Regions from separate parts of the Serratia sp. A07 genome, predicted to be linked through region 3. Evidence: predicted binding sites of a transcription regulator. Region 3 holds the regulator's gene; each other region holds the start of a gene.
What was found. The regulator PurR, encoded in region 3, represses purine synthesis genes. The targets are predictions, from matches to a motif close to CANGCAAACGTTTGCNTG.
Positions count from the first base shown of each region.

Region 1: serA (phosphoglycerate dehydrogenase) is a predicted target of PurR. The motif match lies at 1,546-1,563, and genes of this name have one in related genera.
Region 2: AC4PR2_RS21615 (nucleoside-specific channel-forming protein Tsx) is a predicted target of PurR. The motif match lies at 6,460-6,477, and genes of this name have one in related genera.
Region 4: purL (phosphoribosylformylglycinamidine synthase) is a predicted target of PurR. The motif match lies at 6,952-6,969, and genes of this name have one in related genera.

Region 1 covers NZ_JBZXDO010000014.1:71,569-79,468, reverse strand. The annotation lists gene AC4PR2_RS15505 (LysR family transcriptional regulator ArgP) at 1-493, opposite strand, end outside; gene rpiA (ribose-5-phosphate isomerase RpiA) at 697-1,353, shown strand; gene serA (phosphoglycerate dehydrogenase) at 1,646-2,884, shown strand; gene AC4PR2_RS15490 (5-formyltetrahydrofolate cyclo-ligase) at 2,933-3,541, opposite strand; RNA gene ssrS (6S RNA) at 3,594-3,776, opposite strand; gene zapA (cell division protein ZapA) at 3,817-4,146, opposite strand; gene AC4PR2_RS15475 (YecA/YgfB family protein) at 4,466-5,044, shown strand; gene pepP (Xaa-Pro aminopeptidase) at 5,100-6,413, shown strand; gene ubiH (2-octaprenyl-6-methoxyphenyl hydroxylase) at 6,418-7,596, shown strand; gene ubiI (FAD-dependent 2-octaprenylphenol hydroxylase) at 7,677-7,900, shown strand, end outside.
Region 2 covers NZ_JBZXDO010000028.1:24,416-32,315, forward strand. The annotation lists gene puuC (aldehyde dehydrogenase PuuC) at 1-287, opposite strand, end outside; gene puuR (HTH-type transcriptional regulator PuuR) at 303-860, opposite strand; gene puuD (gamma-glutamyl-gamma-aminobutyrate hydrolase) at 857-1,618, opposite strand; gene AC4PR2_RS21595 (glutamine synthetase family protein) at 1,838-3,256, shown strand; gene AC4PR2_RS21600 (APC family permease) at 3,565-4,935, shown strand; gene yddG (aromatic amino acid DMT transporter YddG) at 5,027-5,920, shown strand; gene AC4PR2_RS21610 (hypothetical protein) at 5,994-6,266, shown strand; gene AC4PR2_RS21615 (nucleoside-specific channel-forming protein Tsx) at 6,640-7,521, shown strand; gene AC4PR2_RS21620 (hypothetical protein) at 7,576-7,755, opposite strand.
Region 3 covers NZ_JBZXDO010000006.1:138,590-146,489, reverse strand. The annotation lists gene punR (DNA-binding transcriptional activator PunR) at 1-833, shown strand, start outside; gene purR (HTH-type transcriptional repressor PurR) at 830-1,855, opposite strand; gene cydH (cytochrome bd-I oxidase subunit CydH) at 2,180-2,269, shown strand; gene sodB (superoxide dismutase [Fe]) at 2,331-2,909, opposite strand; gene AC4PR2_RS09020 (C40 family peptidase) at 3,109-3,927, opposite strand; gene AC4PR2_RS09015 (Grx4 family monothiol glutaredoxin) at 4,343-4,690, shown strand; gene rnt (ribonuclease T) at 4,759-5,442, opposite strand; gene gloA (lactoylglutathione lyase) at 5,521-5,928, opposite strand; gene AC4PR2_RS09000 (alkene reductase) at 6,267-7,370, opposite strand; gene AC4PR2_RS08995 (TetR/AcrR family transcriptional regulator) at 7,461-7,900, opposite strand, start outside.
Region 4 covers NZ_JBZXDO010000011.1:143,955-151,854, reverse strand. The annotation lists gene AC4PR2_RS13935 (MurR/RpiR family transcriptional regulator) at 1-493, opposite strand, end outside; gene murQ (N-acetylmuramic acid 6-phosphate etherase) at 661-1,554, shown strand; gene AC4PR2_RS13925 (PTS transporter subunit EIIC) at 1,573-2,940, shown strand; gene yfhb (phosphatidylglycerophosphatase C) at 2,944-3,600, shown strand; gene AC4PR2_RS13915 (DUF2157 domain-containing protein) at 3,648-4,700, opposite strand; gene tadA (tRNA adenosine(34) deaminase TadA) at 4,818-5,324, shown strand; gene mltF (membrane-bound lytic murein transglycosylase MltF) at 5,325-6,785, opposite strand; gene purL (phosphoribosylformylglycinamidine synthase) at 7,061-7,900, shown strand, end outside.

The sequences.
Region 1 (7,900 bases), on a different contig from region 3:
GGTAATCCAGCGCCCCCAGCCGATCCACCAGGCAGCTCGGCAGCGGCTGCGGCTGAATACTCACTGCGCCCACCACCTCACCGCGGCGCAGCCGCTCCTGGGTGCGGGTTTCATCTTCCACCTGCAGATTCAGGCGAATGGGGGAGTCCGCCAGCACCGGCTTCAGCGCCGGCAGCAGCCAGGTTGCCAGACTGTCGGCGTTGACCGCCAGCGACAGCAGCAGCGGCGTGTCGACGCCGGTGTCGTTGCCCAGCCACTCTTCTTCCAGCAACTCCACCTGATGCAGCAGCGCCAGCAGCTTTTGCCCTTGTTCGGTCGGGCGCGGCGGCACGGTACGAACCAGCAGCGGTTGGCCGAACAGGTTTTCCAGCTGTTTGATGCGTTGGGATACCGCCGATTGCGTGATACAGAGTTTTTGAGCGGCGCGCTCGAAGCCGCGCTCACGGATCACCGCGTCCAGCGCTTGCAGCGTACGATAGTCTGGGCGTTTCATCGGAAAGATATCCCTTAAATTAGAATGATACCGGCACTATGCCACATTTTGCGCACGGCGCAGGTGGAAAATCACGCCCCCACCTCGCCGCCAAGCGGGTAAAAATGCGGGCTGCGGTAAATAAGTGTGATCCTGCCGGCGTGAAAAACAGCGTTTTACCCTATAATACGCACACGTTTTCGTACAGAGGCAAGGGACATATTATGACGCAGGATGAACTGAAAAAAGCGGTGGGCTGGGCGGCGCTGGAATACGTGACGCCGGGCACCATCGTCGGGGTCGGCACCGGCTCTACCGCCGCCCACTTTATTGACGCGCTGGGCTCCATCAAGCACCAGATCGAAGGCGCGGTGTCCAGCTCCGATGCCTCCACCGCCAAGCTGAAAAGCCTCGGCATCCACGTGTTCGACAGCAACGAAGTGGACTCGCTCGATATCTACGTGGACGGCGCGGACGAAATCAACGGCCATATGCAGATGATCAAGGGCGGCGGCGCTGCGCTGACGCGCGAGAAGATCATCGCCGCCATCGCCAAGAAATTTATCTGCATCGTCGACGCCAGCAAGCAGGTGGACGTGCTGGGCAAGTTCCCGCTGCCGGTGGAAGTGATCCCGATGGCCCGCTCTTACGTGGCGCGTGAGCTGGTGAAACTCGGTGGCCTGCCGGAGTATCGTCAGAACGTGGTGACCGACAACGGCAACGTGATCCTCGATGTGCATAACCTGAGCATCACCGACGCCATCGCGCTGGAGAACAAGATCAACGGCATCGCCGGCGTGGTGACCGTGGGGCTGTTCGCCAACCGCGGCGCGGACGTGGCGCTGGTCGGCACCCCGGAAGGCGTGAAAGTGGTCAAATAAGCCTCCGCCGTCTGTGGCCCGGTAGCGCCGGGCCGCATAATTCTTCGGTTAAAATATCTTTTCTGAAAAACGGCAAATTTGGTGACTTATGTCACATTGTGAAACCTGACTCCCCAAAGCTTCTGCCGAAAACTTTCCCTATGGCATTTTCTGCCGTAAACCGTCATCAACGCTGCGCCTTGTCCTGCCGGGCAGGCAATCGTTTGTATTGCCGCCCGCGTTATTTTTGTTATGTTGGATGGGAGCTGTGTCGTCACAGCCGCTTCTGAAGTCTGAACATAGGGTCGGGTAAATGGCAAAAGTATCATTGGAGAAAGACAGGATTAAATTCCTGTTGGTGGAAGGGGTTCATCAGAGCACGGTCGATAATTTACGTGCCGCCGGTTATACCAACATCGAATACCACAAGGGTGCGTTAGACACCGAATCGCTGAAGGCATCCATCCGCGATGCACACTTCGTCGGCATCCGATCGCGTACGCATCTGACCGAAGAGGTGTTTGCCGCCGCAGAAAAACTGGTGGCGGTGGGCTGCTTCTGCATCGGCACCAACCAGGTTGATCTGAAAGCGGCGACCAAGCGCGGTATTCCGGTCTTCAACGCTCCCTTCTCCAATACCCGATCCGTGGCCGAAATGGTGCTGGGCGAGCTGCTGTTGATGCTGCGCGGCATTCCGGCCGCCAACGCCAAGGCGCACCGCGGCGTGTGGCACAAACTGGCCGTGGGCTCCTATGAGGCGCGCGGTAAAAAGCTGGGCATCATCGGCTACGGCCATATCGGCACCCAGCTTGGCATTCTGGCCGAAGGGCTGGGCATGAAGGTGTTCTTCTACGATATCGAGAACAAGCTGCCGTTAGGTAATGCGCAGCAGGTGCGCCATCTGTCCGACCTGCTCAATATGAGCGACGTGGTGACGCTGCACGTGCCGGAAACGCTGGCCACCAAGAACATGATGGGAGCGGAAGAGCTGGCGCTGATGAAACCAGGCGCCATTCTGATCAACGCCTCGCGCGGCACCGTGGTAGATATTCCCGCGCTGTGCGATGCGCTGGCCAGCAATCACCTGGCGGGCGCGGCGATCGACGTCTTCCCGGAAGAGCCGGCAACCAACAGCGATCCGTTCAACTCGCCGCTGTGTGAGTTCGACAACGTGCTGTTGACGCCGCACATCGGTGGTTCCACTCAGGAAGCGCAGGAGAACATCGGCGACGAAGTGGCCGGCAAGCTGGCGAAATACTCCGACAACGGGTCGACCCTGTCCGCCGTTAACTTCCCGGAAGTGTCGCTGCCGGCGCATGGCCCGAATGCCAGCCGCCTGCTGCACATCCACGAAAACCGCCCGGGCGTGCTGACGCAGATTAACCAGATCTTCGCTGAAGAAGGGGTTAACATCGCCGCGCAGTATCTGCAAACCGGCCCGGAAATCGGCTACGTGGTGATCGACATCGAAGCGGAAACCGCGCGCGCCGACGCCGCGCTGCAGCGCATGAAGGCCATCGACGGCACCATTCGCGCTCGTCTGCTGTTCTGATTAGGCGGTATGCCGCAACGAAAAAGGCCGGAGCGATCCGGCCTTTTGCTATTTAGGTTCGTGCCACGCCCAGCTGCAGAGCGGGGTGAGGATTTCCGGCAGCGGGATATCCCAGTGCTCGGTCGGCAGGTGCTCCACCTGCTGGCAATCATGGGCCAGCCCGATGGGATAGGGGCCGTCGCTCTGCCAGTTTTGCAGGGTGCGATCGTAAAAGCCGCCACCCATACCCAGACGCTGCCCGGTATGATCGAATGCCACCAGCGGCGTCAGCACGACGTCCAGCTCGCCCAGCGGCAACACCTGGCGCACATCGAGGCGCGGTTCAAGAATATTGAAGCGATTGCGCACCAGTGGCGTTTCCGGCGCATAGCGCAGGAACAGCAGGTGGCCCGGGCTGAACGGGTGCAGCACCGGCAGGTAAACCCGTTTGCCGAGCGTCCACAGCTGCTCGATCAGCGGCCCGGTATCGAGTTCACCGTCAAACGACAGGAAGACCGCGATGCTGTGCGCCGCCTGAATGCGTGCATGTGCGGCAAGGCGCTCGGTTATCTTGTCTGCGGCAAAGCGTTGCTGATCCGGCGTAAGTTCGCGTCGGCGTTGGCGAATGAGTTGGCGAATGGCTTGGCGCTGCTGCGCGAATTGGGGTTGAAAAGGCATCGTATCAGGCTTGCTCAGTGTGGCGTTCGGCACACATAAACCGCTGAGAAGGGGAATCTCCGAGATGCCGTCGCAGGCTGTAACCCTTGAACCCATGGTTCAAGGTGAACGTGCCGTCGCAATCTTAAGGCTTCTCGGCGCACCGAGCGTGCTCACCGATCGCGGAGCAACACATTCTGTTTGTACTAAATATCGGCTCAGGGGACTGGCCCGCTGGCGAACATCTCAGAGAAATTTTGTACTCGTTGCCGAAACTGTGATTTCAACAACTTAAGTTATTCGAATTGTGCATCCTGACGTTCAGAGATGCGACCTTGTTCAAGCAGCGCTTGTTCAATGGTCTGCTGCAGCATCCGTATGCGTTGTTCCATATTGGACGCATAGTCACGGGTTTTCAACCGTTCTTGAGCAAGTTCGTGACAGACGTTCAATGCCGCGATGAAAACCAGTTGCTCAGTATTGGAGACTCTAGTGCGAACTTTAAGATCTTGCAACCGTTGGTTAAGATCGTCCGCCGCCATATTCAACGCATCTTGTTGTTCTGGCGGGCAATTGACTCTTAACGAGCGGCCAAAAATTTGAATATCTACCGGTTGTGCAGACATGCCACCTTCCTGCCTAAATTTCGCGCCAGCCTTGTCCGCCCTGGCCGGGCCGTCAAAGCGGGCGCCACTATATATACCTCGGTACCAAGATACAACCCCTTTTTCAGTACCTGGTTGTAATCTACTGTGGCGCACATTGCCAGTCAAAAAAGGGTTTCAAAATGCGTATTTACCGCACTTTCGCCACCCGACGGCGCAGTGTGAAACCTGCCACATCGCGATTATAACTAGCCACTGAGGTGTCGCGCTTATCTGGTATAGCGACGGACCTTGGTGGTAGCATAACACGAACTTATCCTGCCAACGATGACGAATGCGCATGTCTATACAGAATACATTTCCAAGTTACCAATCTTTGACCGTGGCCCTCAACCAGCAGTCGGTGGCGCTGACCGCGGCAGAAATGCATGGCCTGATCAGCGGCCTGTTGTGCGGCGGCAGCCGTGATGCCGGCTGGCAGGCGCTGGTGCACGATCTGACCAACGAAGGCGTCGCCTTCCCGCAGGCGCTCAGCCAACCGCTGCAACAGCTGTATGAAGTGACGCGCGAAACGCTCGAAGACGACGAATTCCTGTTCCAACTGATGCTGCCGGAAGGGGAGATCGTCAGCGTGTTCGATCGCGCCGACGCGCTGGCCGGTTGGGTCAACCACTTCCTGCTCGGCCTGGGGATGATGCAGCCGAAGCTGGCCCAGGTGAAAGACGAAGTCGGGGAAGCGATCGACGATCTGCGCAACATCGCGCAGTTGGGCTACGACGAAGACGAAGATCAGGAAGAATTGGAACAGTCGCTGGAAGAAGTGGCGGAGTATGTGCGGGTTGCCGCCATCATGTGCCACGGCGAATTCACCCGTCACAAACCAACGGCGCCGGAAAACATCAAACCGACGTTGCACTAAGCGTCTTATCGCCCCTCCGCCGGCGGTGCGGATGGCATGATTTCAGGAGAAGGTAATGACTCAGCAGGAATTCAACAACCGCCGTCAGGCGCTGTTGGCGAAAATGGCGCCGGCCAGTGCGGCGGTTATTTTCTCTGCGCCGGAAACGACGCGCAGTGCAGATTCAGACTATCCCTATCGGCAGAACAGCGACTTTTGGTACCTGACCGGCTTCAATGAGCCGGAGGCGGTGCTGGTGCTGATCAAAAGCGACGAAACGCACAACCACAGCGTGTTGTTCAACCGGGTGCGCGATCTGACGGCGGAAATCTGGTTTGGCCGCCGCCTGGGGCAAGACGCTGCGCCGGCGAAGCTGGGCGTGGATCGCGCGCTGCCGTTCGATGAAATCAATGATCAGCTGCACCTGCTGCTCAACGGCCTGGACGTGGTCTACCACGCGCAGGGCGAATACGCCTACGCCGATCAGATCCTGTTCGGTGCGCTGGACAAACTGCGCAAGGGGTTCCGCCAGAATCTGCAGGCGCCGGCCACCGTGACCGACTGGCGGCCGTGGCTGCACGACATGCGCCTGTTCAAATCGCCGGAAGAGCTGGCGGTGATGCGCCGCGCCGGTGAGATCAGCGCGCTGGCGCATACCCGCGCGATGGAAAAATGCCGTCCTGGCATGTTCGAATACCAGCTGGAAGCGGAAATTCACCATGAATTTACCCGCCTCGGCGCCCGCTACCCGTCTTACAACACCATCGTCGGCAGCGGCGAAAACGGCTGCATCTTGCACTACACCGAGAACGAGAGCCAGATGCGCGACGGCGATTTGGTGCTGATCGACGCCGGCTGCGAGTATCAGGGGTACGCCGGCGACATTACCCGCACCTTCCCGGTCAACGGCAAGTTCAGCAAGCCGCAGCGCGCGGTGTACGACATTGTGCTGGCGTCGCTGCTGCGCGCTTTGGCATTGTTCAAACCCGGCACCAGCATCCGTGAGGTCAACGACGAAGTGGTGCGCATCATGGTGGTCGGGCTGGTGGAACTGGGCGTCTTGAAAGGTGAAGTCGACCAGCTGCTCGCCGAACAAGCGCACCGGCAGTTCTTCATGCACGGGCTGAGCCACTGGCTGGGCCTCGACGTGCACGACGTCGGCCACTACGGCACGCCGAGCCGCGATCGGCTGCTGGAGCCGGGCATGGTGCTGACCGTGGAACCGGGGCTGTACATTGCGCCGGATGCGGACGTGCCGGCGGAATACCGCGGCATCGGCATCCGCATCGAGGACGACATCGTGATCACCGCCGACGGCAACGAAAACCTGACCGCCACCGTGGTGAAAGACGCCGATGCCATCGAGGCTTTGATGGCGGCGGCAAGGTAACGGAATGAGCGTAATTATCGTTGGTGGCGGTATGGCGGGCGCGACGCTGGCGCTGGCTATCTCGTCGCTTACTCAGGGAAGAATGGCCGTGGATCTGGTCGAGGCGACTCGGCCGGATGACCGCAGCCATCCGGGCTTTGACGCCCGCGCCATCGCATTGGCGCAGGGCACCTGCCAACAGCTGGCGCGCATCGGTGTTTGGCCGGCGCTGCGCGACTGCGCCACGCCGATCACTCAGGTGCACGTCAGCGATCGCGGCCATGCCGGTTTCGTGAATCTGCGGGCGCAGGATTATCAGGTCGATGCGCTTGGCCAGGTGATCGAACTGCACGACGCCGGGCAGCGGCTGTTCGCGCTGCTGGCGAAGGCGCCGGGCGTTACGCTGCATTGCCCCGCGCGGGTGGTGGACGTGATTCGCACCGCAGAGCGGGCGGAAGTGCAACTGGATACCGGTCTGCGGCTGTGCGGGCAGCTGCTGGTGGCGGCCGACGGTTCGCGTTCGGCGCTGGCGCAGGCCTGCAACGTGCAGTGGCGGCAGGAGGAGTATCCGCAGTTCGCCACCATCGCCAACGTCACCACGGCGGAAGATCCGCAGGGGCGCGCCTTCGAGCGTTTTACCCGCTACGGGCCGCTGGCGCTGCTGCCGATGTCGCAGGGGCGCAGTTCGCTGGTGTGGTGCCACGCGCGCGAAGATCGCGCCCGGGTGGATGCCTGGGACGACGAGCGTTTTATCGCCGAGCTGCAACAGGCCTTCGGCTGGCGGCTGGGGCGTATCCTCAAGGCCGGTAAACGGCACAGTTATCCGCTCAGCCTGCTGACCGCCGATCGTCATGTCAGCCATCGTCTGGCGCTGGTGGGCAACGCGGCGCAGACGCTGCACCCGATCGCCGGGCAGGGGTTCAACCTCGGCCTGCGCGACGTGATGTCGCTGGCGGAAACGCTGGCGGAAGCAGTAGACAGCGGCGAAGACGCCGGCGGTTATGCGCTGCTGAGCCGCTATCAGCAGCGGCGGCAAAACGATCGGCAGGCGACGATCGGCGTGACCGACGGATTGATCCGCCTGTTCGCTAACCGTTATGTCCCGCTGGTGGTCGGCCGTAATCTGGGGCTGATGGCGATGGCGCGTTTGCCGGCGGTGCGCGACGCCTTCGCCAAGCGCACGCTGGGCTGGGTGGAACGTTAGACACAGAATCGGGCGCCCTGTGGCGCGCCCAAAACGCGGCGCGGCAAGGCGCCGCGCGTTATTTAAGGAAATCGAGCAGCATGCAATCATTTGACGTGATTATCGCCGGTGGCGGTATGGTGGGGCTGGCGTTGGCCTGCGGCCTGCAGGGCAGCGGGCTGCGCGTGGCGGTGCTGGAACAACGCCAGCCGGACATGGCGCCGCCGTCGGAGCAGCCTGCGCTGCGCGTCTCCGCCATCAATGCCGCCAGCGAGCGTTTGCTGCAGCACATCGGCGTGTGGGACGACATTCTCCAGCAGCGCGC
Region 2 (7,900 bases), on a different contig from region 3:
TGCTCCATCAGCTCGGCGAAGCGCAGCAGCGTGGCCTTGCGCTGAGCCGGGGCGGCTTGCGCCCAGTCGCCACGCTCAAAGGCGGCGCGCGCCGCGCTGACCGCCCGATCGATGTCGGCGGCTTCGCCCCGCGCGACCTGCGCCAGCTCACGACGCCCGGCGGGATCTTCCACGGCGAAACTTTTCCCCGCGGCGGCCGGCTGGTAGCGGCCGTCGATAAACAGCTGGTGCTCAATCTTCAGGGCCTGCGCCCGTTGTTGCCAATACTGCAAATGGTGAAAGTTCATGCCTGGCTCCGTTGATCAGAATGTCGTCGGCGTATGGGCGCTGATAATCCGGCAAATGCGCGCCGACGTGTTGCTGAAACTGTGGGGGATGCCGGTATTGATGGCGTAGCTTTGCCCAGCCAACAGGTGATAGCTCTGGCCGTTGACCTGCAGCACCACTTCACCCTCCAGCAGCGTGCCGATCTCTTCCCCCTGATGCTTGATGCGCTCGCCGGTGGTGGTGCCCGGTTCGTAGGTCTCGATCATCATCGCCAGCGTGCGGTTCGGGTCGCCGTTGTGGATAAGCTTCATCGAAACGCCCTGGCTGCCGATTTCGATCAGATCGTCACTGCCGATCACGATCTGCGGCTCCGTCGGTTTTTCCGGCTCGGCGAAAAACGCCGACAGCGACAGACCGTATACCGTCAGCAGCTTTTGCAGCGTGCTGATGGCCGGGCTGACCTTGTCCTGCTCGATAGTACTGATGGCGCTGTGGGTTAACCCAGACAGTTCGGCGACCCGGCGCTGCGACAACCCTAATTGTTGACGGATCTGCGACAGACGTTTTCCCGGTGCCAAGCTGACGTCGCTCATGGGCGTTTTTCCTTTTGATAGTTCCGACAGGCGGTAATGAAACCATCAAACAACAGGCGCGACAGGGCGTACTCGTCGCTGTTCCACTCCGGGTGCCACTGCACGCCGAGCGCGAAAGGCTGATCGCGCACGCTGATCGCCTCCACCAGCCCGTCGGCGGCGTGCGCCTCGATGCGAACGCTCGCGCCCAGGGTTTTGGCGCCCTGGCCGTGCAGCGAGTTCACCCAGAATCTGTTGCAATCCGGTATCAGTTGCGAAAGCAGCCCCCCTTCCTGAACGATGACTTCGTGGGCGGGGGCGTATTGCTGTTCCAGCGGCAGGTCGTGATCTTCACGATGCTCCAGCAGCTCGGGCAGTTCGTACAGGCGGCGATGCAGGGTGCCTTGGGTGGCGACCACCATCTCCTGCATGCCGCGGCAAATGGCGAAAAGGGGAATGCGCCTGTCGAACGCCTGGCGGATCAGCGCCAGGCTCAACGCGTCTCGGCCAGGATCGGCGTCAGGCTCATCGCCGTTTTCACCATAAAGGTGCGGCTGCACATTACTGGGGCTGCCCGGCAGCAAAATGCCGTCGAGGCGCGGCAGCAGTTCCGCCAGCATTTCCGGCTCCGCCAGCGCGTGCGGCAGGGCGATCGGCAAGCCGCCGGCGGTGATAACGGCATTCAGGTACTTTTCTTGCAAGGTCTGTGTGAGGTGCCCGTTTAACCTATACCTGCACATGACGACGCCAATGACTGGTCTGTTAAATATATTGTCCATGCTATCCCCTTGGTACGTTCGAAATTATGAACGATAAGCTTCTCCACCGCCGATTTCGTTCAATATTCTATAAATCTAGCAGTCGATTGGGCAATATTCAAACCAAAAGTAACACTTGCAAAACAAATTTGTTTCATCTACGTTTCATTTGTGGGCATTATATTGAACAAGACGGTCAATAAACATCGACGACAGCAAAACACAAACGGCGGGTGAACCATGCAGACCAACATCGTAGAAGTGGAAAACTTTGTTCAGCACAGTGAAGAGAGACGAAGTAGCGCGTTCCAGCGCGAAGTGAAGAAGTACCTGGAGCGTTATCCGTTAACCCAACATGTCGACGTACTGTTGACCGATCTGAACGGCAGCTTCCGCGGCAAACGCATCCCGGTCGGCGGCCTAAGCAAGCTGGAGAAGGGCTGTTACTTCCCGGCGTCGGTATTTGCGATGGATATTCTCGGCAACGTCGTCGAAGAGGCCGGGCTGGGGCAGGAACTGGGCGAGCCGGATCACGTGTGCGTGCCGGTGCCGGGCACGCTGACGCCGTCGGCGGCGGATCCGCAATATATTGCGCAGGTGCTGCTCACCATGCTGGATGAAGATGGCACTCCCTTTGACGTTGAACCGCGCAATGTGCTGAACCGAGTGTGGCAGCGTTTGCGTCAGCGCGGGCTTTCCCCCGTGGTAGCGGTAGAGTTGGAGTTTTATCTCATCGATCGTCAACGCGACGCAGAGGGCTATCTGCAGCCGCCGTGCGCGCCGGGCACGCAAGAGCGCAACACCCAAAGCCAGGTGTATTCCGTCGATAACCTGAACCATTTCGCCGACGTGCTGAGCGAGATCGACGAACTGGCGCGTTTGCAGGGCATTCCGGCGGACGGCGCGGTGGCGGAGGCGTCGCCGGGGCAGTTCGAGGTCAACCTGCACCATACCGACGACGTGCTGCAGGCCTGCGATCACGCGCTGGCGCTGAAGCGGCTGGTGCGCATGGTGGCCGAGAACCACAACATGCAGGCGACCTTTATGGCCAAGCCGTATGAGGAGCACGCCGGCAGCGGCATGCACGTACACATCAGCATGCTGAACGCGCAGGGCAACAACGTGTTCGCCGACGACGACGGCGAAGACTCGGCGCTGCTGAAACAGGCGCTGGCGGGCATGATCGCCCTGATGCCGTCTTCGATGGCGCTGCTGGCGCCGAACGTTAACGCCTACCGCCGCTTCCAGCCCGGCATGTACGTGCCGACCCAGGCCTCCTGGGGGCATAACAACCGCACCGTGGCGCTGCGCATTCCCTGCGGCGATCGCGACAACCACCGCGTGGAGTACCGCGTGGCGGGCGCCGACGCCAACCCTTATCTGGTGATGGCGACCATTCTGGCCGGCATCGTCTACGGCCTGGAAAGCGCGCTGCCGCTGCCTGAGCCGGTGACCGGCAACGGGCTGGAGCAGGACGGGCTGCCGTTCCCGATTCGCCAGAGCGACGCGCTGTACGAGTTCGAACATCAGCCGGTGCTCAATGCACTGCTGGGCGAACGTTTCAGCCATGTCTACCTGGCCTGCAAAACCGATGAGCTGGTGCAGTTCGAGCGCCTGATCACCGAAACCGAAATCGAGTGGATGCTGAAAAACGCCTGATCCCGCTCGCCCTGCGACGACCGCGCGCGTCTGGCGCATTTCATCGGCTCTCCTGTGGCCGGTGAGGCTGCGCGCTGCGGTACAGAATTTCTTCTATCACGGCGTACAGGACGCCGACGAGGAAATAACCATGACTCAGTCATCCCCCTGCGCAGACGTTTGCCTGTGCCGCAGTGCTTACGGGCCGGTCGCCGGCCGCCCGACAGTGATCCCAACCCGTTTTTCCCGCCGCCTGAGCAGCAGTTTCCCCGCGGCCTCTCTGAATGACGTTGCACGGTTGACAGCAGAGGACCAAGAGGGGAAATGCCATGACGATTAAAGCCATCGACGGCGGCCCGGCGGGCAAACCGCAGCTGCGCAAATCCCTCAAGCTGTGGCAGGTGGTGATGATGGGCCTGGCCTATCTGACGCCGATGACGGTGTTCGATACCTTCGGCATCGTCTCCGGCCTCACCGACGGCCATGTGCCGACCTCCTATCTGCTGGCGCTGGCTGGCGTGCTGTTCACCGCCATCAGCTATGGCAAACTGGTGCGCCAGTTTCCTACCGCCGGCTCTGCCTACACCTATGCGCAGAAGGCGATCAACCCGCACGTCGGTTTTCTGGTAGGGTGGTCATCATTGCTCGATTATCTGTTCCTGCCGATGATCAACACGCTGCTGGCGAAGATTTACCTGACCGCGCTGTTCCCGGAAGTGCCGCCCTGGGTGTGGGTGGTGGGCTTCGTTATCCTGATTACCGCCATCAACCTGAAAAGCGTCAATCTGGTGGCCAACTTCAATACCCTGTTCGTACTGGCGCAGGTGGCGATCATTCTGGTGTTTATCTACCTGGTGGTGCGCGGCCTGCACAACGGCGAGGGGATGGGCACGGTGTGGAGCCTGCGGCCGTTCCTCAGCGAGAATGCGCATCTGCTGCCGATCATTACCGGCGCCACTATCCTGTGCTTCTCGTTCCTCGGCTTCGATGCGGTCACCACGCTGTGTGAAGAGACGCCCGACGCCGCCAAGGTGATCCCGCGCGCCATCTTCCTGACCGCGCTGTACGGCGGGGTGATCTTTATCAGCGTGTCGTTCTTCATTCAGCTGTTTTTCCCGTCCATTCAACGCTTCCACCAGCCCGACGCGGCACTGCCGGAGATCGCGCTGTACGTCGGCGGCAAGCTGTTCCAGTCGATCTTCCTGTGCGTGACCTTCATTAACACGCTGGCCTCCGGCCTGGCGTCGCACGCCAGCGTGTCGCGCCTGCTGTACGTGATGGGGCGCGATAACGTGTTCCCGGAGAAGTTCTTCGGTTACATCCACCCTAAATGGCGCACGCCGGCGCTCAACGTGCTGATGGTCGGGCTGGTGGCGCTGTCTGCGCTGTCGTTCGATCTGGTGACCGCCACGGCGTTGATCAACTTTGGCGCGCTGGTGGCCTTTACCTTCGTCAACCTGTCGGTCATCAGCCACTTCTTCATTCGCGAAGGGCGCAACAAAAGCTGGAAGGATCGCTTCAACTTCCTGTTCCTGCCGTTGGTGGGGGCGCTGACGGTGGGGGTGCTGTGGCTGAACCTGGAGAAGAGCTCGCTGACCATGGGGCTTATCTGGGCGACGCTGGGCTTCGGCTATTTGGCCTGGTTGACCCGGCGTTTTCGCCAGCCGCCGCCGCAGCTCGAGCGGCAGCCGCAGCAATAAAATCACAGGCGGGAATTTCCCGCCTTTCTTTTTGGCGCGTGCGGCAGTAGAGTGAAAAACCTGATAAAAAATAACCCATTGGATCCGCCTTATGCCCGCTTTGCCCTCGCGTACCCGCGCCACGCTGTTCGGTTTATTGGCCATTGTGCTATGGAGCAGCGTCGTCGGCCTTATCCGCAGCGTCAGCGAAGGGCTGGGGCCGATCGGCGGCGCGGCGATGATCTACAGCGTCAGCGCGGTGTTTTTGCTGGTGGCGCTCGGCGTGCCGAAATGGCGCAGCTTTCCGCGGCCTTATCTCATCGTCGGCAGCCTGCTGTTCGTCAGCTATGAGATCTGCCTGTCGCTGTCGCTCGGCTACGCCAATACCCGCCTGCAGGCGATAGAAGTGGGCATGATCAACTACCTGTGGCCCTGTTTCACCGTGCTGATGGCGTTGGCGCTCAACGGGCAAAAGGCCAAATGGTGGCTGCTGCCGGGGCTGCTGCTGTCGCTGTTCGGCATCGGCTGGATCATGAGCGGCGAGGGTGGCTGGTCACCGGCGCAAATGCTGGCCAACGTGCGCAGCAATCCGCTCAGCTACGGGCTGGCGTTCAGCGGTGCGGTGATCTGGGCGCTGTACTGCAACCTGACCAAGAAGATCGCCCAGGGCAGCAACGGCGTGGTGCTGTTCATCGTGCTGACCGCGCTGGCGCTGTGGCTGAAGTATGCCTTCAGCGCGGAAAGCGGCATGCAGTTCAGCCTCGGCGTGACCCTGACGCTGCTGTGCGCCGGGGTGGCGATGGGGGCGGGGTATGCCGCCTGGAACGTCGGCATTCTGCACGGCAACATGACGCTGCTGGCCACCGTCTCTTATTTTACCCCGGTGCTGTCGGCGGTGTTCGCCGCGCTGGTGTTGCACACCTCGCTAACCGCCAATTTCTGGCAGGGCGTGGCGATGGTGACGCTCGGCTCGCTGATCTGTTGGCGGGCAACCCGTGGAAATTAACGGAAATTATCCGCCGTCGGCGCAATGTTGAACTAGAATTTAACTAGCCATGTTGCCTGAAGGAACGACGACGATGAGAAGCGACATTCAATTTATTCAACAACCCGAAATCGACGCGCATCACTATGAACGCGGCGATACCGTGCGCCTGACCACGGCGAATCTGCGGCATGAATATCAGCTCGACGTTTATATTTTGCGCCGCGACGACAAGCTGATTTACGGTTCCGTCGTTGCGGCGGCGCCCAAGACCGACATTCCGGTCGCCAGCTGGGAGGTGAAAAACGGCGAGGAGGTGGCGTTCCGCCAGGAAAACATCGCCAAGGCGGTGCCGGCGGTGAACTGATTTCGCTTTGCGTATTTTCTGTTGATTTTGATGAAGGCCGGCGTTCATGCGTCGGCTTTTTCTTTTCCACGTCGCGATAATGGGCAGGTGACGCCCTGATGACGGTTGGCTCAAAAACTGCGCTAAAAATCGATGTGCATGACTAAAATCACAGCGAATGTGAATTTGCATGAAACATAATTTGACAAATGTGAACGCAATCGATTACCTATTCGCGAAATGCGTAACTGGATCACAGATTCTTACAGTCAGTGGTTTCTATAATGCGCGCGTCATCCGAGTTTCTGTGTGAAGACAACGCCAGGTGTCGGCAGACTCATTGTCATCTTTTCTAAACGGGCAGGAAATGGCCCTTTAAGCATGTGGTAATAAAATGAAAAAAATAGCTCTCGCAGCAGGTGTACTGCTCGCAGCGTCTTACAGTGCATCATCAATGGCTGATAGCAAAGACAGTCAATATGTCTCCGACTGGTGGCACCAGAGCGTCAACGTGGTGGGCAGCTACCACACCCGCTTCGGACCGCAGCTGAATAACGACGTGTATCTCGAATACGAAGCCTTCGCCAAGAAAGACTGGTTCGATTTCTACGGTTACGTTGACGTGCCGAAGTTCTTCGGCGTGGGCAACACCCCGGACCGCGGCATCTGGGACAAAGGCTCCCCAATGTTTATGGAGATTGAACCGCGCTTCTCCATCGACAAGCTGACCGGCACCGATCTGAGCTTCGGGCCGTTCAAAGAGTGGTACTTCGCCAACAACTACATCTATGATCTGGGCCACAACGCCGACGGCCGTCAAAACACCTGGTACATGGGTCTGGGCACCGATATCGACACCGGCCTGCCGATGAGCCTGTCGATGAACATCTATGCCAAATACCAGTGGGAAAACTACCAGGCTGCCAACGAGAACAGCTGGGACGGTTACCGCTTCAAGGTGAAATACTTCGTGCCGCTGACCCAGGTGTGGGGCGGCAACCTGAGCTACATCGGCTTCACCAACTTCGACTTCGGTTCCGATCTGGGCAAGGACAGCCATTGGGTTGACGGCACCGGCAAACAGGTACGCACCGGCAACTCGATCGCCTCCAGCCATATTTTGGCGCTGAACTACGATCACTGGCACTATTCTTTCGTGGCGCGTTATTTCCATAACGGCGGCCAGTGGCAGGATGGCGCGGATATCGGCACCCCGCAGGGCCCGATCAAGTCTACCGGTTGGGGTTATTACCTCGTGGTCGGCTATAACTTCTGATTTTCCGTGTTATCAGAAACAGAAAACCCCGCCTGGCGGGGTTTTTTTTCGTCATCACTGGGCTTGTTCGACCGGGAGATGCTTCACCGGCATAAACAGCCTACCTTTGATCACGTGACATTCATTATTTATCCAACTAATGATTTGTTCACGGCTGACGCCTTCCGACTGCGCGTAACGATGAAGATCGCCGTTAAAGTGTCGAGTGATGTATTCCATGAGGGTCATTTGCACGTCTTTTGCTCCTGAACGCCCACCCGTTGCCAGCCTGGCCACCGCGGGAGGTTGAGGTTTCTCAGACAGCGAATGTAAATTATCGGCAACTAAATCTCAACATAAAGCACCAGATTGGGGCGACGGCGGCGGGAAAAAGAATCCC
Region 3 (7,900 bases):
GGCAGCTGGAGCAATGGCTGGCGGTGCCGCTGTTTGAGCGGCGTCACCGCGATGTGGAGTTGACGCCGGCCGGCGCGCTGTTTATCAAAGATGCGCGAGTTGTTATCAAAAAAATGCTCGACACCCGCCGCCACTGTCAGCAGGTGGCCAACGGGTGGCGCGGCCAGCTGAATATCGCGGTGGACATCATCGTCAAACCGCAGCGCAGCCGCCAACTGGTGCTGGATTTCTACCGTCATTTCCCCGACGTCGAACTGATGCTGCAACCCGAGGTGTTCAACGGCGTGTGGGATGCCTTGGTGGACGGCAGGGCGGACATGGCGATCGGCGCCACCCGTGCGGTGCCGGTCGGCGGCGGCTTCGCCTTCCGCGACATGGGCTATATGAACTGGCTGTGCGTGGTCAGCCCGCAGCACCCGCTGGCGCAACTGACAGGCCCGCTGAATGACGATCAGCTGCGGCCGTACCCTTCGCTTTGCCTGGAGGACACCTCGCGCAATCTGCCCAAGCGCGTCACCTGGACGCTGGATAACCAGCGGCGGCTGGTGGTGCCGGACTGGACTTCGGCGCTCGACTGTTTGTGCGCCGGGCTGTGCGTCGGCATGATGCCGGCACATCGGGCGCTGCCGCGGGTGCAGCGCGGTGAGCTGAAGGCGTTGCAGCTGCAGCAGCCGTTTCCCGCCAGCCCTTGCTGCCTGACCTGGCAGCAGGATAAACCCTCACCGGCGATGAGCTGGCTGCTGGCGTATCTGGGCGATGGGGAGACGCTGAACCAGGAGTGGCTGAGCGAGGCGGAACCGGAAGCCGCGCAGGCTTCCGGCGCGGGGGATTAGCGGCGGTAGTCGATGAACGGGCCGTCGGCGACCGAGCGGCGTTCAATCAGCTTCGGATGCACTTCGATCACCTGCGACTCTTCGCGTTTGCTGATGATGCGATCCAGCAGCATGGTGAAGGCCATTTCGCCCAGGCGTTCTTTAGGCTGGTGAATGGTGGTCAGCGCCGGGGTGAAGTAGCGGGCGTTGCGCACGTTGTCGTAGCCGATCACGGAAATATCCTGCGGCACCCGCAGCCCCAGCTCGTCGGCGGCGCAGATGGCGCCCATCGCCATGATGTCGCCGCCGCAGAATACCGCGGTCGGCCGCTGCTTTTGCGACAGGATTTGGTGCATCGCCTTGTAGCCGGACTCCGGCTCGAAGTCACCCTGGACGATCCACTCTTCGCGAATGTCGATATGCGCTTCCTGCAGCGCCTTCATAAAGCCCTGGTGACGGCCGCCGCCGGTATTGCGCGACAGCTGGCCCGGAATGGCGCCGATATCGCGGTGGCCGCGCTCGATCAGGTAACGGCCGGCCAGATAGCCGCCTTCGAACGCGTTATCGATGATGGTGTCGGTGAAGTCGCCGCGCGCGGCGCCCCAGTCCATCACCACCATCGGGATGTTGCGGTAGTCTTCCAGCATGCCCAGCAGCTGATCGGGGTACTCGGAGCACATGACCAGCAGGCCGTCGACGCGCTTTTGCGCCAGCATCGCCAGGTAGGCGCGCTGCTTGTCGAGATTGTTGTGCGAGTTGCACAGGATCAGGGTGTAGCCTTTGCTGTAGCAGCTGTTTTCCACCGCCTCGATCACTTCGGCAAAGTAGGGCGCTTCGCTCGAGGTGGCCAGCAGGCCGATCGACTTGGTGTGATTGACTTTCAGGCTGCGCGCCACGGCGCTCGGCGAGTAGTGCAGTTCTTTGATGGCGGCCCACACGGCCGCTTTGGTCTCTTCGGCGACGAAACGAGTCTTATTGATGACGTGCGAAACGGTGGTGGTGGAAACGCCCGCGCGTTTGGCCACATCTTTAATCGTTGCCATGTAAGGAATGACTCCTGAACTCACATGTTTACAGCATGTAAGTGTGATGTTAATCGTTTGCCTACGTAGATCCTTCTCCAGAGAAGCGAAAACTGAGTTTTTAGTGTGTTGAAGTCTTCAGCGCTTAATCAGGAGGGGCATGGATGCCGGTACGCAGTTGTGAACTGCGAATTTTGTCGCATATTGAACAAAAGTGGAAGAGGTAATCGAGATTATAAACCGGGAAATGATAACAAGATTTAATCGGCGAACTGTGGGAAAATGATTTGACGTACTAATTGTGCGCCTTTTATGCTTAGGAAAGCCCATTTTAAAGGAGTTGTCATGGATACCGAATTGAAGATGTCGCTGTTCACCACCGTCTGCGCATTGGCGGTCATTATCGCTTTCAGCTTCGTTGCCGCGTTGAACTGATTTACCCCCGGTTATAAAAAAGGCGCAGCTTGGCTGCGCCTTATCACCTCAGAACCTGCGCTTACGCCAGGTTTTCCGCTGCGAAGGTCCAGTTGACCAACGCCCAGAAGTTTTCCAGGTATTTTGGACGCGCATTGCGGTAATCGATGTAATACGCGTGTTCCCATACGTCAACGGTCAGCAGTGGTTTGTCTTCACCGGTCAGCGGGGTGGCCGCGTTGGAGGTGTTGACGATCGCCAGCGCGCCGTCCGGTTTTTTCACCAGCCAGGTCCAGCCTGCACAGAAGTTTTTCACTGCGGCATCGGTGAACTGCTCTTTGAACGCAGCGAAAGAGCCGAAGGATTTGACGATTGCCGCCGCCAGTTCGCCCTGCGGTTCACCGCCGCCCTGTGGCGACAGGCAGTGCCAGTAGAAGGTGTGGTTCCACACCTGCGCGGCGTTGTTGAAGACGCCGCCGTTAGAGGTCTTGATGATCTCTTCGAGCGATTTGCCTTCGAACTCGCTGCCTTTCACCAGGTTGTTCAGGTTAACCACGTAGGTGTTGTGGTGTTTGCCGTAGTGGTATTCCAGGGTCTCGGCGGAGATGTGCGGCTCGAGCGCGTTTTTCTCATACGGTAATGCAGGTAATTCAAACGACATTGCTTCCTCCTTTACAGCGCCATTCGCTTCCCGCCGGGGCGAGAGCCGTATGGGCCGTTTTTTATTGTGGTCATTCAATCTTAACAATTTTCATCATAAAAAACAGGAGGAAAAGCGAGAAATGCGCGTGGGGAAGTGCGATGGACGATAGCTTGAGCAGGCGGTTGCGACCGGGGCCGCAACCGCGCAGAACAGGGCATTAACGAATGGTTTTCGGCGTCACTACGCGGCGTGCGCCGATGTAGTGGTTCTGCCAATAGTCGTTGTCGAGCTGACTGATGCGGATCTCTTCACCGGTGCGCGGCGACTGGATGAACTTGCCGTTACCGAGGTAGACGCCGACATGGTCCGCCACGCCGCGGTTGTTGATGCGGAAGAACACCAGATCGCCGCTTTCCAGTTCGCTTTTCTTGATCGGCGCCGCATCGCGCAGGTGATACATCTCGTTGGCGGTGCGCGGCATCTTGATTTTCACTACGTCTTTATAGGCGTAATAGATAAGGCCGCTGCAATCGAAGCCGGTGCGCGGCGAGCTGCCGCCCCAGCGGTAAGGTTTGCCCATCTGTCCCATCAGCTTGGCCATCGCGGTCTGCTTGGCGTGCTGGTAGCGTTTTTTGTGCGCGGGGCTGAGTTTCAACGGCTTTTCTTCACGCGCCAGTTTGGCGGTGGCCATACCGGCTTCGCGGTGGCGACCATAGCCTTTTTTATAGCCTTTTTTCGGCGGGGTGACTTTAATCTTGGCGGTTTTCTGCGCTTTGGCCTTGGGTTTGGCGCTGACGATCTTTTTCGCGCTTTTCTCGCTTTTTGCCTTGGCGGTCTTGGTTTTTTTCTCGGGGGCCGTCACTTTGGCTTTTTTGGCGGCTTTGTCCGCTTTCTTTTTTCTGCGGTCATCGGGCCGCGCTTCATTGGCATGGCTTTTACGCTGCTCGGCGGCAACACGCGCCTGTGGCGCAGCGTGCGCCAAATTGAAGAAGAGCTGCGTAAACAGCAGCGCAAAGAGCGTAAGAATTAAACGCATGTCGACGTCACCAACCTTGGCCCCGAAACGGATATCGAAAGAGTTACAGTATTCCCGAATTTCGCCATATAAAACAGCGAAGAACTCATAAATAATAATCCATATTGTGAGAAAACGTTAATGACATTTTTTTTGGTTCAAAATCAGCCTGTTGATGTATGAAAAAGCGCCAGTTGGCGGTGGGGATATAATTAATCCTCGCCGTCATCGCGACGCAATATATTAGTGAAATGGTCGGATTAAAAATGTTATTCTCGACGTATGTTTTGACCGGAATGACGTGGCCGGTGAAACGCGATCGGCGGCGGGCGAATATCCTTGCAAAAGATGGCGTTTTCTTGCGACTGTTCCAGCCGCTACAATAGCCCGCGTGATGCATGTTGTAGCCATGAAATGTGGCTTGAGGAAGCAATAAATGACGACGACACTTGAAAAAATTCAGCACCAGATCGCTGAAAACCCGATTCTGCTGTACATGAAAGGTTCGCCTAAGCTGCCGAGCTGCGGCTTCTCCGCACAGGCTGTGCAAGCGCTGTCCGCCTGCGGCGAGCGTTTCGCCTACGTGGATATTCTGCAAAACCCGGACATCCGCGCCGAGCTGCCAAAATATGCCAACTGGCCGACGTTCCCGCAGCTGTGGGTAGACGGTGAGCTGGTCGGCGGTTGCGATATCATCATCGAGATGTATCAGCGCGGCGAACTGCAGCAGCTGATCAAAGAAACTGCGGAAAAGTATAAAGCGCAGGAAGACCAACAGTCTTAATCGACAGGCTTGCGGTTATCGCGCAATGGGCGGCGCCAGTGCAAACTGGGCCGCCTTTTTTATTGGGCTTATTCGGCGAGGTCGCCGGCGGGCAGCGGCCAGCCGCCGAGACGTTTCCAGCGGTTAACCAGCTCGCAAAACAGCAGGGCGGTTTGTTCGGTGTCGTACAGGGCGGAGTGCGCCTGGCTGCTGTCGAACGGCATGCCGGCGGCGATGCAGGCTTTCGCCAGCACCGTTTGGCCCAGCACCAGGCCGCTCAGCGCGGCGGTGTCGAAGGTGGCGAACGGATGGAACGGGTTGCGCTTCAGGCCGGCGCGCTCGGCCGCGGCCATCAGGAAGCTGTGATCGAAGTTGGCGTTGTGTGCCACGATAATGGCCCGGTTACAACCGCGATCCTTGAGCCCTTTGCGCACCGCTTTGAAAATGGCGTGCAGCGCGTCATATTCGCTGACCGCGCCGCGCAGCGGGTTGTGCGGATCGATGCCGTTGAACGCCAGCGCTTCCGGCTGCAGGTTGGCGCCCTCGAAAGGCTCCACGTGGAAGTGCAGGGTCTCGTCCTGCTGCAGCCAGCCGTCTTCATCCATTTTCAGCGTGACGGCGGCGATCTCCAGCAACGCATCGGTATTGGCGTTGAAGCCGGCGGTTTCAACATCTATTACTACGGGATAAAACCCACGAAAACGACCACTCAGGGCGTTAAGATCACTTTTCTCGGCCATCAGTTTCTTATCTTCATCGAATGCAGCGCGCATTATGGCAAATTTTGCGCCCGGTTGCAGGCGCTATCGCGCGGAGAATCAGCAGGGCGCAGCGCGCCCTGAAGGGGAGGCTTAGTGGCCGAGGCCCTGACCGGCATGTTTATTTTCGATCAGCTCGATTTTGTAGCCGTCCGGATCTTCGACGAAGGCGATGACCGTGGTACCGCCTTTCACCGGGCCGGCTTCGCGGGTGACCTTGCCGCCTGCGCGGCGGATGCTGTCGCAGGTGGCGGCAACGTCGTCCACGCCCAGCGCCAGGTGGCCGAAGGCGGTGCCCATGTCGTAGCTGTCGGTGCCCCAGTTATAGGTCAGTTCGATAACCGCGCCTTCGCTCTCTTCCGTATAGCCGACGAAAGCCAGCGAGTATTTGTACTCTGGGTTTTCGCTGGTGCGCAGCAGGCGCATGCCTAATACCTTGGTGTAGAAGTCGATGGCGCGTTGCAGGTCACCGACGCGGATCATGGTATGGAGTAAGCGCATAATTCCTCTGAATTGACTGTGCCGTGGCAGACGGCGGGTGGATTGAAGCACAAGCGAGTATAGCCTTGTCCCGCAAGGGAATTCAACGTAACGAATAAGTGACAATGTCACTCATGGGGCTCGCGACGGTGATGTCTAAATATTGATCGAGCGTACCGATCGATACGGAGTAATTGATCTGCACAATCAATTATCTATTTCGACGGCAAGCGTGTAAAAATTGAACGGCAGTAGAGCACAACACCAGGGAACACCGGCCCGCCCCGTGCGGGCTTTTTTGCGTGCGGCGCATAAAAAAACGGCCAGGCAGTCGCATGGCCGTTTGGGATCAGGACGGGTTACTTCGCCAGAAACGGATAGTCGGTATACCCTTCGGCGCCGCCGCCGTAGAAGCTTTCCGGCTTAGGTTCGTTCAGCGGCGCGTGCTGACGGAAGCGCTCCACCAGATCCGGGTTGGCGATGTAGCTGCGGCCGAAGGCCACCGCGTCGATGAAACCTTTTTCGATCAAGGCTTCGGCTTTTTCGGCGGTGTAGGCACCGGCGCCGACGATCACCCCTTTAAAGTGGGCACGCACCGAGTCGCGGAAGGCGTCGGAATACGGCTTGCCGCCGGCCCAGTCCGGTTCGGAGATGTGCAGGTAGGCGATGTTGCGCTTGTTCAGCTCTTCCACCAGATACAGCGCCGCGTCTTCCTGATCTTCACCGTTGTCCAGCCCGTTGAATGGCCCCAGCGGCGAGATGCGGATGCCGATGTGCTCAGAACCCCATTCGGCGACCGCCGCGTCGACCACTTCCAGCGTCAGGCGGGTGCGATTCTCGATGCTGCCGCCGTATTGATCGGTACGTTGGTTGGAGGCCGGCGACATGAACTGATGCAGCAGATAGCCGTGGGCGGCATGCAGTTCGATGAAGTCGAAGCCGGCTTCCCGCGCGTTGGCGGTCGCCTGGCGGAAATCGTTGACGATGCCCGGGATCTCGCTGGTTTCCAGCGCGCGCGGCGTGGAGGTCGGTACGCGCACCCAGGCGCCGGTTTCATCACGCACGGTGGTGCGGGTTTCGGCGTTGATTGCCGAAGGGGCGACCGGCGCTTGCCCGCCCGGCTGCAGGCTGGCGTGGGAGATGCGGCCTACGTGCCACAGCTGTACGGCGATATGGCCGTTTTTATCATGCACTGCCTGCGTGATGTTTTTCCATGCGGCGATCTGCTCCGGCGTATGCAACCCCGGCGCACCGGCGTAGCCTTTCGCCTGGAAGGAAACCTGCGTCGCTTCGGTCACGATCAGGCCCGCGCCGGCGCGCTGTGCGTAATATTCCGCCATCAGCGGCGTAGGAATATCGCCCGGCTCGATGCTGCGCAGACGCGTCAGCGGAGCCATAAACACGCGGTTGGGCAGGGTGATGGCGCCAACCTTCAGCGGAGAGAGCAATTTTTCAGTCTTCATAGTGCATCCTGTATTTAATAGACCGGTCGTCTAGTGGTGGGCGATAAATAACCACGAACTGCATTTTTCAATAAAAAGAAATTGTTACCGTTACGGTTGCGGCGGGCGCAGCAGCAACTCGATGCTTTCCAGCGCGCTGGTCAACGGCGCCAGCGAGTGGCGGATCTTGGCGCGCAGCGAAGCGCCGAGCCACAGTGAGTACAGCGTCTCTGCGGTCGCTGCCGGGCTCATGGCCACCGACAGCGAGCCCTCGGCGATACCGCGTTCGATGGCCTCCTGCAGGTGGCCGATCACGCGAGCGGTGCCCGTTTCCAGCGCATGGCGCATCGGTTCTGACAGATCGCTCACCTCGGCGGAAAGCTTCACCGCCAGGCAGGCGTTATGGCATTCGCTGCGGCAGTGGTAGCTGATGGCCTGGGCGTAATAGCCGAGCAGCTGGTGGCGGGCATCGCCGTGCTCATCGGCAAACAGCGCCTGCATTTCTGCATCATAATGCGCGAAATAGCGTTGCAGCATCGCTTCGCCGAAGG
Region 4 (7,900 bases), on a different contig from region 3:
CTTCGGCCACCGCCATCACGCCGATTTTCAGCAGCTTGAAGGAAAAATCCTTGGCCACCAGCCCGGAAGCACCGATGCCGATTAGCATTACCCGGCGCGCCTGGCGCAGCATGTCCAGCGCCTGATGCAGCCGCTCTTCGCTGTTGATGTCCAGCGTCGCACGCAGCGCCGCGTGCTTTTCCGCCAGCAGTTTTTCACCGACGATTTTCAGCGTGTCGCTGCTGAGGATGTGGTTGTGAACGGTCACGACCGGTTCGGCCTGCGGTTGGGCCAGCGTCTCGCTCAGCGCCAGCTTCAACGCCGGGAAACCTTTATAGCCCAGCTTTTGGGCGAACTTCACCACGCTCGACTGGCTGATGCCGGCCAGCTGGGCCAGCTTTTGCGAGCTGAGATGGCGCGCCTGCTCGGCGTTGTTCAGCAAAAAATCCGCCAGCTTGCGGTCGTTTTGCGCCAGTGTCGGATACATCTGGCGAATGCGCAGAAGGGTACTCATTGATCTTTCCCTGGAAACCAGCGGCCATTTTGCCACGCAGGCGGCGAAAACGCGCGGTGAAAATTTTTGTGAGCTCGCCGTTAAAATAGCAAATAGCGCTCGCTTTGTTGAATAAAATATTCAAATATTGATTTAATTTTGTGAATTAAAAATTCAAAGGTGAACAGATGAACTTAGGCGCACTGGTATCGGAAACCCGCAACCCGGCCACCATGAGGCTGGATGAGATGTCGACGCTGGAGATGGTCCGCTGCTTTAACCAGGAAGACCGCAAGGTGCCGGAGGCGATCGAAAAGGTGCTGCCGGCGATCGCGCAGGCGGTCGATTTGGCGGCGGCGGCGTTGAAGGCCGGTGGGCGGCTGATTTATTTGGGCGCCGGCACCAGCGGCCGCCTGGGCGTGCTGGATGCCTCCGAGTGCCCGCCGACCTTCGGTGTGCCGCACGGCGTGGTGGTGGGGCTGATCGCCGGCGGGCCGGGCGCGCTGCTTAAAGCGGTGGAGGGGGCGGAAGACGACGAAGCTTTGGGCGAAGCCGATCTCCGGGCGCTGAACCTCAACGCCGTCGATATGGTGGTGGGGTTGGCGGCCTCCGGGCGCACGCCTTATGTGATTGGCGCACTGCGCTATGCGCGCGGGCTGGGCTGCCCGACGGCGGCCATCTCCTGCAACCCGGATTCGCCGATCGCGCACGAAGCGCAGGTGGCGATCTCGCCGGTGGTAGGGCCGGAGGCTCTGACCGGCTCGACGCGTCTGAAATCCGGCACTGCGCAGAAGCTGGTGCTCAACATGCTGTCGACCGGCGCGATGGTCAAGCTGGGCAAGGTCTACCAGAACCTGATGGTGGACGTGAAGGCCACCAACGTCAAACTGGTGGATCGCGCTTGCCGCATCGTGGTAGAGGCCACCGGCGCCGAACGCGCTCAGGCGGAGGCGGCGCTGGCGCAGACCGGCTTCGAAGTCAAACCGGCGATCCTGATGCTTTTGGCCGGCGTCAGCGCCGAAGAGGCACAGCAGCGGCTGCAGCGGCACGACGGCTATCTGCGCGCCGCGCTGGCGCGTTAATTCACGGTGGGGGCGGCGATGGACAAGACAACGGCATTGGCGACACAGATCCTGGCGGGCGTGGGGGGCGAGGGTAATATCCTCAAACTGGAGAACTGCATGACGCGGGTGCGCGTCGAGGTCAGCGACGAGCAGCGCCTGGATCTGGCCGCCCTCAGGCAGCTGCCCGGCGTGAAGGGCTATATCAAACAGGGTGAGCAGCATCAGTTTATCGTTGGCCCAGGCGCCGCCGCCAAAGTGGTGGATGCCATGCGCGAATTGCTGAGCGGAAGCGCGCAGTCCGTCGTCGCCGTCGGTGACGCGGCCCGCACCAAGGCGCAGGCCAAGCAAAAATACGCTGCGCCGATGAGCGGCGCGCTGAAAAAACTGGCCGATGTCTTTATTCCGCTGATCCCGGCGTTTATCGCCTCGGGTCTGATCACTGGCATCATCAACCTGCTGAAACGGCCTGACATCGCCGGCCAGCTGGCGGTGGACTACCCGAACGTGCTGGGGCTGTTGGCGATCTTCGGCAGCGCGGTGTTCGCCATCATGAACATTTTGGTCGGGGTCAACGCCGCGCGGGTATTCGGCGGCTCTCAGGCAATGGGCGGCGTGATGGCAGGCATTCTCTCCAGCCCGGCGCTGGCGCAGATTACCTTGTTCGGCGAGGCGTTGCAGCCGGGGCGCGGCGGGGTGATCGCCGTGCTGCTGGTGGTAGCGTTAATGTGCTGGGTGGAGAAACGCCTGCGCACGCTGCTGCCGGAATCGGTCGAACTGATCCTTAACCCACTGCTGACCACGCTGGTCACCGCCTCGCTGGCGATCCTGATTTTGCAGCCGATCGGCGGCATTATCTCCGACGCCATCGCCCACGGTGCCAATCTGGCGATCGACAAGGGCGGGCTGCTGGTGGGAGCGCTGCTCTCGGGGCTGTTCCTGCCGCTGGTGCTCTCGGGTCTGCATCAGGGGCTGGTGCCGATCCACGTCGAGCTGGTGCAGGCGCACGGTTCCAACCCGCTGCTGCCGATCCTGGCGATGGCCGGCGTCGGGCAGGTGGGGGCGGCGCTGGCGGTGCTGTTGAAAACCCGCAATGCGCGGCTGAAAAAGGTGATCAAAGGGGCGTTGCCGGTCGGCATTCTCGGCATCGGCGAGCCGCTGATCTTTGGGGTGACGCTGCCGCTGGGCCGGCCGTTTATCGGCGCCTGCCTCGGCGGTGCGGTTGGCGGAGCGCTGATCAGCTACTGGAAGGTGGCGACGGTGATCACCTTCGGCATTTCGGGGCTGCCTTTGGCGTTGACCATCGTCTCAGGTAAGGTGATGTTGTATCTGGCGGGGATGCTGATTACGATTATCGCCGGTTTTCTCTTCACCTGGATGATGGGGTTCAACGATCCCGAGGAGTAGCGTTTGAGCGACAAGCAGCAACAACCGGCCGCAGAGGGGCGCCGCGTGGTCTTTTTCGATCTGGACGGCACTCTGCATCAGGAGGATATGTTCGGCAGTTTCTTGCGTTTTCTGCTGCGCCGCTTACCGCTGAACCTGTTGCTGGTGATACCGCTGCTGCTGCCGATCGGTCTGGCGCTGCTGCTGTTGGGGCGCGCCGCGCGTTGGCCGATGAGCCTGCTGCTGTGGGCAATCACTTTCGGGCGTTCCGAAACGACGCTAAAGGCGCTGGAGCGGCAGTTTATCGAGGTCTTTCGCCAGAAGGTGACCGCATTTCCGGTGGTGCAAATGCGGCTGCGGCAGTACCTGGAGGAGCACGATGCCGACGTGTGGCTGATTACCGGCTCGCCGGAGCGGCTGGTGGAGCAGGTGTATCGCGATTCGGCGTTTCTGCCGCGGGTGCGGTTGATCGGTAGCCGCATCACGCGCCGCTGCGGCGGCTGGGTCTTGACCCTGCGCTGCCTGGGGGCTCAGAAAGTGGTGCAGCTGGAGCAGCGGCTCGGTGCGCCGCTGAAGCTGTACAGCGGTTACAGCGACAGCAAGCAGGATAATCCGCTGCTGTTCTTTTGTGAGCACCGCTGGCGGGTAAGCAAGCAGGGCGAGCTACAACAGCTGGAATAAACCAAGGGCGGAAGATTCCGCCCTTTCTGTTTTTATCGGCAGCGCGATCAGTCGTCGGTCACGTCGTGCGGCTTGCGCCCCAGCTGCCAAATCTTCTCCGCATAATGCCCCAGCGCCCACAGGCTCAGGCCGAGCAGCACGAAGAAAACCGCCTTCGGCATGCTGTCCCAGAAAAACTCGAACAGACGGGTATACAGGTTAATACCGAGGAAGGTCAGCCCGAAGCCGCGCAGCATGGCGTCGTCATGCTTCAACCCCAGCCAGATGGCGGCGAGGGCAGCCAGCCCGAATAGCAGGCTCCAGTGGAACAGCTCGATCTGGCGCGCGCTGTACCAGCTGTCGAGATCGCCGTAGTTGCCGAAGATAGACAGCAGCCACAGGGCGATAAACAGGTACAGCAGGCCCATCGCCAGCGACACCCGCTGCAGGCCGCGTTGCGCCAACAGCGGCCGCAACAGCAGCGCGGCGGCGATCAGCACCGCACCAAAGGCGATAAAGCGAATCGGGTAGCTCATGCCGAGCCAGTAGGCGCCCCAGCCGGACAGGTAGCCGGTCTCGGCGCCGAAGGCGTTGCCGAGCGACAGCAGGGCGAACCACCACACCAGCCCGGAGCGGCTGAACCAGCCGATCGCGCCGTACAGCAGCGCGGCGAACAGCAGCAGCACGGAAACCCGGCCGCTGCCGTTATCCAGCCAGACCCCCAGCTGCCATAAGGCGCAGGCGGTAAGCAACACGGCGACAAACAGCGCGGCCTCATTGCCGTAGCGTTTTTCCGGGTGGCGCCGGCGGCGACGCAGCGCCCAGACGTAGGCCAGCGCCGCCAGTATGCCGGCGATCGCCATGCGCACCGGCGCGTCGAAGCGGAACAGCCCGCTGAGCCATGCAAGCAGTTCGCTGTCGGCGAACAGGCTGGTGACGGCGATCAGCAGCGAGGCCAGCGCGGCGAGAAACGCATAGCGCGCCAGCCGCCGCCAGTCGAAAGGCTGCACGGCCACATGCTGCAGCAGTTGCTGCCGTTGTTCGGGCGTCAAGGCGCCTTCTCCCACCCAGCCGTCCAGCGCTTTGCGCACCACGACCGCGTTCTTTTTACTGAGTTTCATGCTTCTGGTCCCTGAATCACACGCTGATTCGGCCAGTATAGCCATTGGCGGGCGGCTACGACAAAGGGAGGCTAGTGTGTATAATGCCCGCCGCAAAAGCGCACGAGGAATTATGCGATGACTGAATATAACGATGAGTACTGGATGCGTCAGGCATTGCAGCTGGCCCTGCGCGCGCAGGAAGAGGGCGAGGTGCCGGTGGGTGCGCTGCTGGTGCTGGACAATCAGGTCATCGGCGAGGGCTGGAACCGACCGATCGGCCGACACGATCCTACCGCACACGCCGAGATCATGGCGCTGCGCCAGGGCGGCGCGGTGCTGCAAAACTACCGTTTGCTGAACGCCACGCTGTACGTCACGCTGGAGCCCTGCGTGATGTGCGCCGGTGCGATGGTGCACAGCCGTATCCGCCGGCTGGTGTATGGCGCCGCCGACGAGAAAACCGGCGCGGCCGGTTCGCTGGTGGACATTCTGCGCCATCCGGGCATGAACCATCAGGTGGAGATCGTCTCGGGCGTGCTGGCGGACGAATGCGCCGCCACCCTGAGCAATTTCTTCCGTCTGCGCCGTGAACAGAAAAAAGCGCTCAGGCTGGCGCAGCGGGCGGCGGATAAGCCGGAATAATCAGTAGTTGAGCGCCAGTTCCGGCATCACCGTCGGGTAGCCTTTCCCCAACGCCTCTTGCTCGGCGGCCGCTTGCGCCGCCTTTCTCTCTTTTTCCTGCAGATAGCCCACCAGACTGACCTGGTAGCGGCGGATGTTTTCTACATAGTTGTAGGCTTCACGCCCGCGCGCATAGCCGTAGGTCAGCTGCGGATAGTAGCGCTTCTGGCTGAGCATCGGCAGGCGCTGCTTGACGTCGACCCAGCTGTCTGGGTTGCCCTTTTGCGTCTTGGTCAGCTTGCGCGCGTCCAGCATGTGGCCCCAGCCCATGTTGTAGGCCGCCAGCGAGAACCAGATGCGCTCGTCTTCCGGCACGCTGTCCGGCACCTTGGCCATCAGCCGTTGCAGGTAAAGGGCGCCGCCTTGAATGCTCTCTTCCGGATCGAGGCGATCGTTGACCCCCAGGCCGTCGGCGGTGGCGCGGGTCAGCATCATCAGGCCGCGCACGCCGGTGGGCGAGGTGGCCTGCGGATTCCAGTGCGATTCCTGATAGGCGATGGCCGCCAGCAGCTTCCAGTCGATCTCGTTGGCGTGCTTCTCGAACAGCGGGCGGAAGTTGGGCAGCACCGAGTCGATGGCCGACAGGAAGGTTTTGGTGTCCACATAGTCGAAGCTGCCGACGTGGCCGAGGTACTTCTCTTCCAGCCGCGCCAGGGTGCCGTCGTCCACCATCTGGCTGTAGAAATCCAGCATCGCCGCGTACAGGCTGTCGTCGCCGTCGCGTTTTAGATACCAGGTGACCGGTTCTTCGTCGGTGACGTCGAACGCCACCGCCAGCTGCGGATGGATGCGCTGCAGCAGCGCGATGGTTACCGAATCGCCGAGGGTGTAGTCCAGCTTGCCGTCGGCCACTCGCTCCAGCAGCTCTTTGGAGGTGAGATCGCTGGAGGACTCCCAGGCGAGATCCGGGTATTTATCCTGCTTGAGCTGCTTTAGCGTGCTGACGTGCGCGGAACCGGAGGCGACCGCCAGCTTGCCTTTAATGTCGGCGAAGCCTTTTGGCCGCGGGGTACCCAGCCGGTACACCAGCTGTTGGGAAACGGAGTAGTAGGCCGGGCCGGTGCGCGCGCGGCTGAGGCGCTCCTGGTTGTAGATCAGGCCGGCCGCCAGCAGGTCAGCGTCGTCATCGTCCAGATCGTCGAACAGGTCATTGATGTTCTGATGGGGGATCACCACGAGCTTCACCCCGAGGTAGTTGGCGAAGCGCTTGGCCAGTTCGTAGTCGAGCCCACCCGGCCCTTGCTTGGTGTTGAAATAGGTCAGCGGGGAGTTCAGCGTGCTGATACGCAACTCGCCGCGGGAAATGATCTCCTGGAGTTGCCCGCCCTGGCCGCTGCGCCAGGTGATATTGGGCCACAGCGCGAGAGCCAGAAGCAGGGTGACAACGCCGATGAGGATGTAGTTTATTTTAAGACGTTTCAAATAGTTATCCAGTGGTGGCACAGGTACACCGGCGACGACAACCGCGACTTTTCTCATGGTTAAATCACCAGTGCCGGGGGCATTTTGCGCAACAAAACGCCAGTGTGCAACTTTATTGACACGTTATGACAATTCGACGGTGCGGCACGCTTTTATCAATAATCCCTACGCAAACGGTTTCGTCTGCGGCGAGGATTCTCTATAATGGCGCGCGTTTTCCCCTGTTGCGCCCAATGAAGCGTCTTATCCGCCGCTTCGAAGACGAGAGAACTTTGATTATGGAAATTCTGCGTGGTTCGCCCGCTTTATCGGCTTTTCGCATTACCAAACTGCTGTCCCGCTGCCAGGACGCCCACCTGCCCGTCAGTGATATCTACGCCGAGTACGTCCACTTTGCCGATGTTAGCGCACCGCTCAGTGCCGAAGAACACGCCAAACTTCAGCGGCTGCTCAAGTACGGTCCTTCTCTCGCCGAACACGCTCCCGAAGGTCGGCTGTTGCTGGTCACGCCGCGTCCGGGCACCATTTCTCCCTGGTCTTCCAAAGCCACCGACATCGCCCACAACTGCGGTCTGCAGCAGGTGGTGCGCCTGGAGCGCGGCCTGGCGTTCTACGTCAAGGCACCCGAGCTGACGGAAACCCAGTGGCTCCAGCTCGCTGCGCTGCTGCACGATCGCATGATGGAAACCGTCTTCAGCGAGCTGCAACAGGCCGAACAGCTGTTCGCGCACCATCAGCCGGCGCCGTATCAGTCGATCGACGTGCTGGGCGCAGGGCGCACCGCGCTGGAGCAGGCCAACGTCCGGCTCGGCCTGGCGCTGGCGCAGGACGAGATCGACTACCTGCTGAATGCCTTTACCGGTTTGGGGCGCAACCCGACGGATATCGAACTTTATATGTTCGCGCAGGCCAACTCCGAGCACTGCCGCCACAAGATTTTCAACGCCGATTGGATCATCGACGGCGAACAGCAGCCTAAATCGCTGTTCAAGATGATCAAGAACACCTATGAGCAGACGCCGGACTACGTGCTGTCGGCGTATAAAGACAATGCCGCGGTGATGGAAGGCTCGCAGGTCGGCCGCTTCTTCGCCGCGCCGGAGAACGGCAAGTAC